4 regions of the Aliiglaciecola sp. genome follow, and region 2 is predicted to be linked to each of the others. Evidence: predicted binding sites of a transcription regulator. Region 2 holds the regulator's gene; each other region holds the start of a gene.
The links. Region 2 encodes MetJ, which represses methionine synthesis genes. Its sites were predicted from a motif close to TAGACGTCTAGACGTCTA; they were not measured.

Region 1 (2,212 bases), on a different contig from region 2:
TGCAAACGAGTTCAAAGGTAACTTGCAATAATGGCTGCAAGGTCTGAGTTTAGAAAATAGTTTAATGATTGAATTAACAACTAAAGGCCCGAAAGACATTTCAACGAATCTGACCTCCTTGTTTTTAACCTTTGCGCGAACAGCAATTATTAACAGGTTCGCACTGTAGCTTTACCCGACTTAATCTATTGTTACCTCGAAACTGCAGGTAACAATAGATCGAATATCGTTCCTTGCTTATTTGCTAGACTTTGCAATTCTTACTAATGAAACATCACAGTCTGCATAGTTTGCAACGCCATTCGCGGTAGAACCGATTAATGCTTGAATGCCTTTTTTAGAGTGTGTGCCTAGCATGATTAGGTCAGCTTTTCGTTTAATCCCTTCATTGCATATTAGCTCATAAGGTTTACCAACCTTAATGATGCGGTTCTTTTTAGGGACATTGAAGTCTGCGCACAACTCTTCAATTTTAGGAGATATTTTGTCTTTCAGTTCTTTTTGATAATCCTTAGGCAATAACTGGTAAGGCAGAACATGCATAACAATTAACTTACTGCCGTATAACTCTGCCATTTCAGCAGCTTTAGCGAGAACTTGTTTCCCTTCTGTAGACGCCTCAATAGCACACAGGATTGTTTTATACATAATTGCTCCTTAATCATTATCAATCTGAAGTTTTTATTCATTCTTATACTACCCATAAAATAGCGGCAAATATATGATTCACATCAATATTAGCTGATATTTAGCTCCCCTAACCGGCTTCAGACAGCATGGGGAGTAGGGTGAAGTCTTATTTTCAGTTTCTAAACTTCTCAATGTTAGATTTATCCTGTTTGTCCAGATCCAGTCATTCATTAACGAATGACTCATTACAAAGTAAACTGCAGTAAAGGTTAAATATTTACTCGTGTGACGATGTGAAGTACCTATTCAATCCATTTAATTCTACCTTAGAGTAATTAGATCAGCATAAATCGCCAACAAATCACCCTTTGACGGTTGACATATAGACGTCTATACGGCAAATTGAAGCCCATGAAAATAATAATAAGCACCATCGGCATGATTATGATTACCACCTCAAACGAGTTGGTCGCTGGCTAGTGCTTAAAGAAATTTAAAAAAGCCCGCGACTCAAGCGGGCTTTTTGTTATTTACAGCAAAATTATTTGCCTACTTTAAATGGCTACACAACAAATAGATGGCTTCAGAGTTGGGTTAAAGTGCGAAATTAGAATGCGAATCTCAAGCAGCGGAACAGAAGTAAACAGGAGCAATAAATGAAGGTGTTGAAATTTGGTGGCTCTTCAATGGCCGATGCTAAACGTTATTTGTCGGTTAAAGACATCAGTTTAGCTAGCCATGAAGAAAACGGTGCAGCAGTGGTTTTATCAGCTCCAAAGGGAGTGACAAATGCATTGTCGTTGTTATGTGAACAAGCAAGTGCGGGAAATGACTTTGGCGAATTGTATGCCAAATTAGATATGACATTAAATGGTATTGCTAGCGACTTAGCTGAGCAATTGCCTGCTTTCCGCAAAGCCCGTTTAAGCAGTTTTATTGATACAATTTTAGCTGAATTGAAACAGCATCTAGATGGCATTCAGTTACTGCGTTGTGCACCAGACCAAATTACCGCCAAAATTTTAAGTATGGGCGAATATGTCAGTGTGAATATTTTCAGTGAAATACTGAACGCCCTAGGCCAAAAAAATCACATTATTGATCCGGTTAATTATATTGTTGCCGAAGGTGAATACTTAGATAGCATTGCCGATGTTGCAGTAAGCAAAGCCCGCTTCTCGGAGTTTGTTTACGATAAATCTGAAATTTTAATTATGCCGGGTTTTGTTGCAGTAAACGCCGAAGGCGAGAAAGTGACTCTTGGACGTAACGGTTCCGACTATTCCGCGGCCATTCTTGCTGCGTGTTTAGACGCAGAATGTTGTGAGATTTGGACGGATGTGGATGGGGTTTACAATGCTGATCCTAATCAAGTGGATGGCGCAGTGCTTCTCGACAAGCTCACTTATCAAGAAGCCATGGAACTGTCTTACTTTGGCGCCAAAGTGTTGCATCCTAAAACTATTGGTCCTATCGCTCAACACCATATTCCCTGTTTGATTCGTAACACCTTAAACCCTGCTGCTCCTGGAACTTTAATTGGTAAAGAATCGAGTGATATTTGGACCAGTGTGAAAGGCAT
Region 2 (2,212 bases):
AGGGTGTAAAAATGGAAGTCACGGATCCCTTCTTTTGCTAATACTTTAACCGTATCCATTGCAATACTGGCCCCCAAAAGGTTTCGAGTGGTTTGATCATCTTTCTCTAAACCATCGTACATTTTATGTAACCAGCTAGGTACGTGGACGTTAGTAAAGCCTGCAAAGCGCTTTAGTGTTTGATAATTTGTTACTGGTAAAATGCCCGGAACAATATCTAAATCGATACCTGCGGCAGCTGCACGGTCTCTGAAGCGTAAAAACACTTCTGCATCGAAGAAGAATTGGCTAATGGCTTGGGTGGCACCTGCTTCCGCTTTACGTTTCAAATTGAGCAAGTCAAACTGAGCATTAGGTGCTTCTGGGTGCTTTTCTGGATATGCAGCAACAGAGATATCAAAATCGGCGACATCCTTTAATAAAGCTACTAGATCTGATGCATACATCTCTGTCTTTTCAGTACCTGCGGGAAGATCTCCGCGTAGGGCTACTATTCGTCTAATGCCTGACTGCCAATAATCTTTAGCAATTTGAATTAATTCTTTTTTGCCTGCATCTACACAGGTTAAATGTGGGACAGCAGCTATACCCGTTTCACTTTGAATACGTTTAACCACATCATGGGTGCGATCTCTCTCGCCACTGTTGGCACCATAGGTCACTGACATATAGGCAGGTTTTAACGGCGCAAGACGCTCTACTGATTTCCAAAGTGTTTGTTCCATTTGTTCCGTTCTTGGCGGGAAAAATTCAAAAGAAACATTGATATCACTTAATTCAGACAGCGACTGATTGAGTGACTCAATACCTTGTGCGTAAGAGACCATGCTGTACTCCAATAGGTAAAAATAATAATAATATCAGCTTAATTTGTCAGTACGTTTAAAGGTAAACTGACATTAGCCGTTTAGACGTCTAAACTAAACTGAGAATGATAAGCCGTCAAGATGTTTAGACATCTAATAGACTTGAGGTTAGACTTTCATCTTATAAGAAAGATAAAAGAGCAACAGTATGGCAAAGTGGAACGGAAAATACATACATCCCTACGCTGAACACGGTAAAAAAAGTGAACTCGTAAAAAAAGTGACAGTGTCAATTCCATTAAAGGTACTAAAAGTCCTTACGGATGAACGCACCCGTCGACAAGTGAATAACCTAAGGCACGCAACTAATTCAGAATTGTTGTGTGAGGCGTTCCTGCACGCCTTTACAGGTCAGCCGCTTCCTGATGATGATGATCTGCGCAAAGATAATCCAAATCGTATTCCCAAAGAAGCTAGAGAATTAATGGAAGCCATGGGGCTTGAAGTTAAAGAAGTGGATGACTAAGTTAGTATTAAAGGATCAGTAATTAAGCTATGTTGTATTTGCATCAATACCCAATTGTAAAATCCCAACATTGGTGCAAAAATAGTCAAGATTCGAGTGAGTTTCATGATTTATTCATCTTTATACAGTAGTCTTGTTATGGCAAGTAGATTGCATTCAAGTAAATCGTATTGAGAAAAGCCTTTGTTGTTTTATTAATAACTAACGGCATGAATAGATAGTCATATAAATATCGCCAATTGAGGACAAGCCAACATGGTAAAAACACCACGTATCCCGCGCAATACAATGAATGATCATAGTCTCGAGTGGGCCCAAAAGCGTCGTGAATACCTTACTGAGCAAACGGGCACGGAACTGCCACACACAGGGCATTTTTCTATCGACCCTGAGGCGCTCCCAGGTAATATCGAAAATTTCATCGGTGTAGTACAGATGCCAGTAGGCATCGCTGGACCGGTTCAAGTAAATGGTGAATATGCAGAGGGATTATTTCACGTTCCTCTAGCGACGACCGAAGGTACTCTCGTTGCTAGTTATAGTCGAGGTATGCGCGTAATAAACGAGTGTGGTGGGGTTCACACCACAGTTGTTGAACAATATATGCAGCGAGCTCCAGCATTTATCTTTGCCAATGCCAGAGAAGCTCGTGAGTTTGGAAAATGGGTTGATGAACATTTTCTAGAGATTAAAGCTGCAGCTGAAACCACCACCACTATTGGTAAGCTTGAACATATCATGCAGTGGTCTGTTTCAAAGACTCGCTATTTACGTTTCAACTATACCACTGGCGATGCGGCAGGACAGAATATGGTGGGCAAAGCCACCCTTGCAGCTTGTGAGTGGATTGTCGCCAACTATCCTGAAAAATGTGAATACT
Region 3 (2,212 bases), on a different contig from region 2:
ATTTGCGCTTCGCTTAACATGAACATGCAGATTTGATTTACATGGGTACCAGTGGTGATGTTCAGGTAATAATCTTCTTTGTCGGTATCGAAATTGTAATGACTGGCATGTTGATATAACCACTGGTACACATCAGCGAAATCCCAAGGGTTATTCCATGCAGTTTCAACTAGCACGACTTCTGTGTTAGCAGAGACTGCTACTACATCTTCAGAGATTCGGCGGGCTAAACTAAGGTGAGAGGGTTCATACAATAACTCCAGTCTATCGACCTGAAAATCATCTTGCATAACTGCACTTATGGTCGGCCGCCAAGTTTGCCAACGGTTCACACCCCGTCCTTTGCGGTCTTTAACCACTCCTAGAATGGCAAACATGACATTTTTGCGTTTCATAATTTATCAGGCTATCTAAAAAAATATCAATATATCTAAAAAGATAGTTTTTGTGAAACCTATTCTGTATTGATGATTTGTGAAATTTCAATAAGCGGCTATTTTTCAATGGCTTATGTTTTTATTTGAGTTGTTTAATTTATTGGCATGGGGCTTGTAATACATAAATTGTTTTTAACGAAGCGGAGTTGTTTCTAAGGGCAACCTGATGCACATGGCAATGCCAAAGGTGTATATCTCATGTAAAGACACCAACTAAGACGGTGCGCTGCACCGCAAGCAAATAATCTGATTTGATTATTAAACGACTAAAGGATAAGGCGCGAGCCTTGTGGGTTCGAATCCCACAAACATTGTAATAGCCCGACACAAGGCTAGCGATTGACCGCTGTGGTGAACTCGCACAAACAACATTGATTTGGTAGACACTGCACGGAAGCAGTAGCAAAGCATCGGGAATGCAAAGCTTACCTTATCAACCTTGTTTGCTGTCAATTCACGCAAGTTAGTTACCCCTTGTGTCACATATTGTTATGGCATGTCCAAAACCTATGTTGAGGCAATAAAATAAGGAGAGATTCTAATGACAGAACAAGGAAAATTTTTAAAGGTATTTACTGTTGCTGAAAACTCAGTTGCATTTGTGTTTAAAAATCAAAAATTCGAACAAGTGTTACAAGCAGGTGTGCATCGAGTATGGGATTTAAGTAATGCTCTAACAGCCAAGTATTTTGATGCTAACAGCATTTATTACTCAGATCCTGAGTCATTTTATTTGATTAAAACCTACCCAGAAGTGGCTGAGTTGGTGCATGTTTGGAAGCTCGCTAACGACGAGCTAGGGTTGTTGTATATTGATGATCAACTTATGGGTATTGTCGCACCGGGTGAAGTTCTACAGTTATGGAAGTCGGCCGGTGAATATCGTCTAGATCGAGTGTCCCTAAATGGTGATCTTGAGGTAACACGCTCGGTGTTGGAAGAAATTAAGCATCGTGGCAAGAATGAAGTGACCAAATTGGTTTCTTCAAAAGGCTCGGTAAAGCGTGCTCCAGTAGCTATGGTTGAAGTAAAACCTCAACATGTAGCTTTGTTATATGTAGATGGTCAATTAGTCAGATCCTTGAGCGCTGGTATGTATGGTTTTTGGCAGTTAAGTCACGCAATCGAGGTGAAAAGCTATGATTTGCGATCTCGCAATCAGGAGGTCTCTGGTCAGGATATTTTGACAAAAGATCGGGTGACAGTGCGGGTTAATCTATCTGCTACTGTGAAAACTCTAGATCCAGTTGTAGCGGCTGAACAGGTAGAGAATCTAGACGAATTTATCTACAAGACAATGCAATTGGCATTGCGTGAAGCTGTAGGAACCAAAACTCTGGATGCACTGCTTGAAGATAAGCTTTACGTTAACCAAACCATAAAAGAGTTGGTTGAGCAGGAGCTGGATTCAGTGGGTGTGAAGCTCGAAAGAGTGGGCGTGAAGGATATTATTCTGCCTGGTGAGATCAAAGCGATTCTGAACCAAGTCGTGGAAGCACAAAAAGCCGCAGAGGCAAATGTGATCAAACGTCGGGAAGAAACCGCCGCCACTAGAAGTTTGCAAAACACCGCTAAAATGATGGAGAACAACCCAACATTGTTGCGTTTGAAGGAGCTAGAGTCACTTGAAAAAGTGTCAGAAAAAGTTAGCAACTTGAACGTATATGGCGGCGTTGATCAACTGTTGCGAGAAACCGTTAAATTGACGTAAAGGTTATGGAAGGAGCAAGGAAGTTCCAGCCCAAGGACGGGCTCTTTATGTAGCATGGCCTTTA
Region 4 (2,212 bases), on a different contig from region 2:
AAAACTCACCTTTGTGTAATGGTGATGCTTGTTTTGATGAAATTCTTATCGAAGAATTACATCAACAAATTAGCCAACAAAAATCCGCTGATCAACTTTTCGTCTTACATATGATTGGTTCCCATGGGCCTACTTATTTTCAGCGCTATCCTGATACATTTAAACGTTTTATGCCAGATTGTCCGCAAAGTGATATTCAAAATTGCAGCGCAGAGCAATTAAAAAATACATATGATAATACTATTGCCTATACCGACTTTGTTCTGAGTAAAGTTATTGGCGTTTTACAGCAAAGTAATGCAACTAATAAATCCTTGTTATACATTTCAGACCATGGCGAATCATTAGGTGAAAATGGACTTTATCTACATGGGTTTCCTTACAGTATTGCTCCTGAAGAACAAACTCATGTGCCTATGTTGTACTGGAGTACCGATTTAGCCAATGCTAATTTTAAAGACTGTATGTCTAGAAAATTGAATTCTGACTTCTCTCAAGACAATATTTTTGACACCTTGTTAGGGTTGGCTAATGTGAAAAGCAGTATTTATCAACCAGAAATGGATATATTTCAGCAGTGCAGAACAACTGCAATAGAGGCAAAAAATAACTAGATGAGCCAATTTCAGTTATCGAATTTTAAGGGCGGGAATAATAATTGAGCTTATTTTAGATGTTCGAAACATCAATTCTCAGGTGTAAACATTATAAGCCGGATAAACGTTTAGACGTCTAGACGTAAAGATGTTGACTTTTCAGTGTGAATGAGCGAAATTTGTTGCCTTACCACCACATTGGAGAACTTATGCCTATTCGAATACCTAGTGATCTTCCCGCCCAAGGGGTCTTGAACGCGGAAAATATATTCGTGATGGACAGCGAAGCGGCTGCTAAGCAAGACATTCGTCCTCTAGAAGTGGGGATTTTGAATTTAATGCCGAACAAGATTGAAACTGAAGTTCAGATTCTGCGTCTGCTTTCCAATACGCCTTTGCAAATTAATATAGACCTTATTCGCATTGATAATCAGGCACCTAAAAATACCCCTAAAGCTCACATGGATGCGTTTTATTTGTCATTTGATGATGTGGCCCATAAAAATTACGATGGCTTTATTATCACAGGCGCGCCCCTTGCTCATCTAGATTATTCTGCGGTGAAGTATTGGGACAAAATCACCACCATTATGGAGTGGACTCAACGTCATGTGCAGTCGACGTTATATTCCTGTTGGGCTGCCCATGCGGCGATGTTCCATTTTTACGGCCACAATCGTCGACTTAGAGACGATAAGCTATCTGGGGTTTACACCCATAATGTGAATGATCCCCATGATGCGTTAATGCGTGGCTTCGATCCCCAGTTTAATGCCCCGCATTCTCGCTTTGGGGAAATTCCCATCGACATATATAAAAGTGTTGAGGGACTGAATGTATTGGCCAGTTCGGAAAAAGCCGGGGCTTACTTAGTTGCCTCGAAAGATAAACGCATGGTGTGTGTAACTGGGCACCCTGAATATGATCCTGATACTCTGGATCAGGAGTTTAAGCGGGATATTAATAATGGTTTAAGCCCTAAGGTACCAGAAAACTATTACGAAAATGATGACCCTAGCCAGCCCTATCATGTAACATGGCGCTCCCATGGTTCGCTTCTGTTAACAAACTGGTTAAACTACTATGTTTATCAGACGACACCATTTGATCTTGCAGATCTTCCAAGTAAAAAATAAGAGGTAATTGCGTGGCGCAAAATAACACCGATAAACTGTATTCTATTGCCAAAGAACGAATTCTTATTCTTGATGGCGCAATGGGAACAATGATTCAGCGGCATAAACTGGAAGAAGACGATTACCGAGGTGATCGCTTTGCTGATTGGCATTGTGATGTCAAAGGCAACAACGATTTATTGGTGTTGAGCCAACCGCAAATTATTTATGATATTCATTGCCAGTACTTTGCAGCTGGCGCTGATATAATTGAGACTAATACCTTTAACGCCACCACTATTGCCATGGCTGATTACGATATGCAATCACTGGCCAAAGAAATCAATATTGAAGCCACAAAGTTGGCGCGTAAAGCGGCAGATGAATACACCGCGAAAACACCAGATAAACCACGCTTTGTGGCGGGCGTGTTAGGGCCAACTAACCGAACGGCGTCTATTTCTCCCGATGTTAATGATCCTGGCAAACGTAATGTTAATT

Region 1: the regulator MetJ is predicted to act here: its motif matches at 1,014-1,031, upstream of thrA (bifunctional aspartate kinase/homoserine dehydrogenase I).
Region 3: the regulator MetJ is predicted to act here: its motif matches at 689-706, upstream of ABJV04_RS05370 (slipin family protein).
Region 4: the regulator MetJ is predicted to act here: its motif matches at 726-743, upstream of metA (homoserine O-succinyltransferase).

The regions. Positions count from the first base shown of each region.
Region 1 is NZ_JBDWYG010000007.1:195,594-197,805, forward strand. It holds gene ABJV04_RS00885 (MarR family transcriptional regulator) at 1-31, shown strand, start outside; gene ABJV04_RS00890 (universal stress protein) at 238-648, opposite strand; gene thrA (bifunctional aspartate kinase/homoserine dehydrogenase I) at 1,287-2,212, shown strand, end outside.
Region 2 is NZ_JBDWYG010000038.1:11,055-13,266, forward strand. It holds gene metF (methylenetetrahydrofolate reductase) at 1-827, opposite strand, end outside; gene metJ (met regulon transcriptional regulator MetJ) at 1,015-1,332, shown strand; gene ABJV04_RS09225 (hydroxymethylglutaryl-CoA reductase) at 1,588-2,212, shown strand, end outside.
Region 3 is NZ_JBDWYG010000025.1:29,823-32,034, reverse strand. It holds gene rtcR (RNA repair transcriptional activator RtcR) at 1-395, opposite strand, end outside; gene ABJV04_RS05370 (slipin family protein) at 979-2,148, shown strand.
Region 4 is NZ_JBDWYG010000041.1:93,452-95,663, forward strand. It holds gene ABJV04_RS13655 (phosphoethanolamine--lipid A transferase) at 1-614, shown strand, start outside; gene metA (homoserine O-succinyltransferase) at 806-1,732, shown strand; gene ABJV04_RS13665 (homocysteine S-methyltransferase family protein) at 1,744-2,212, shown strand, end outside.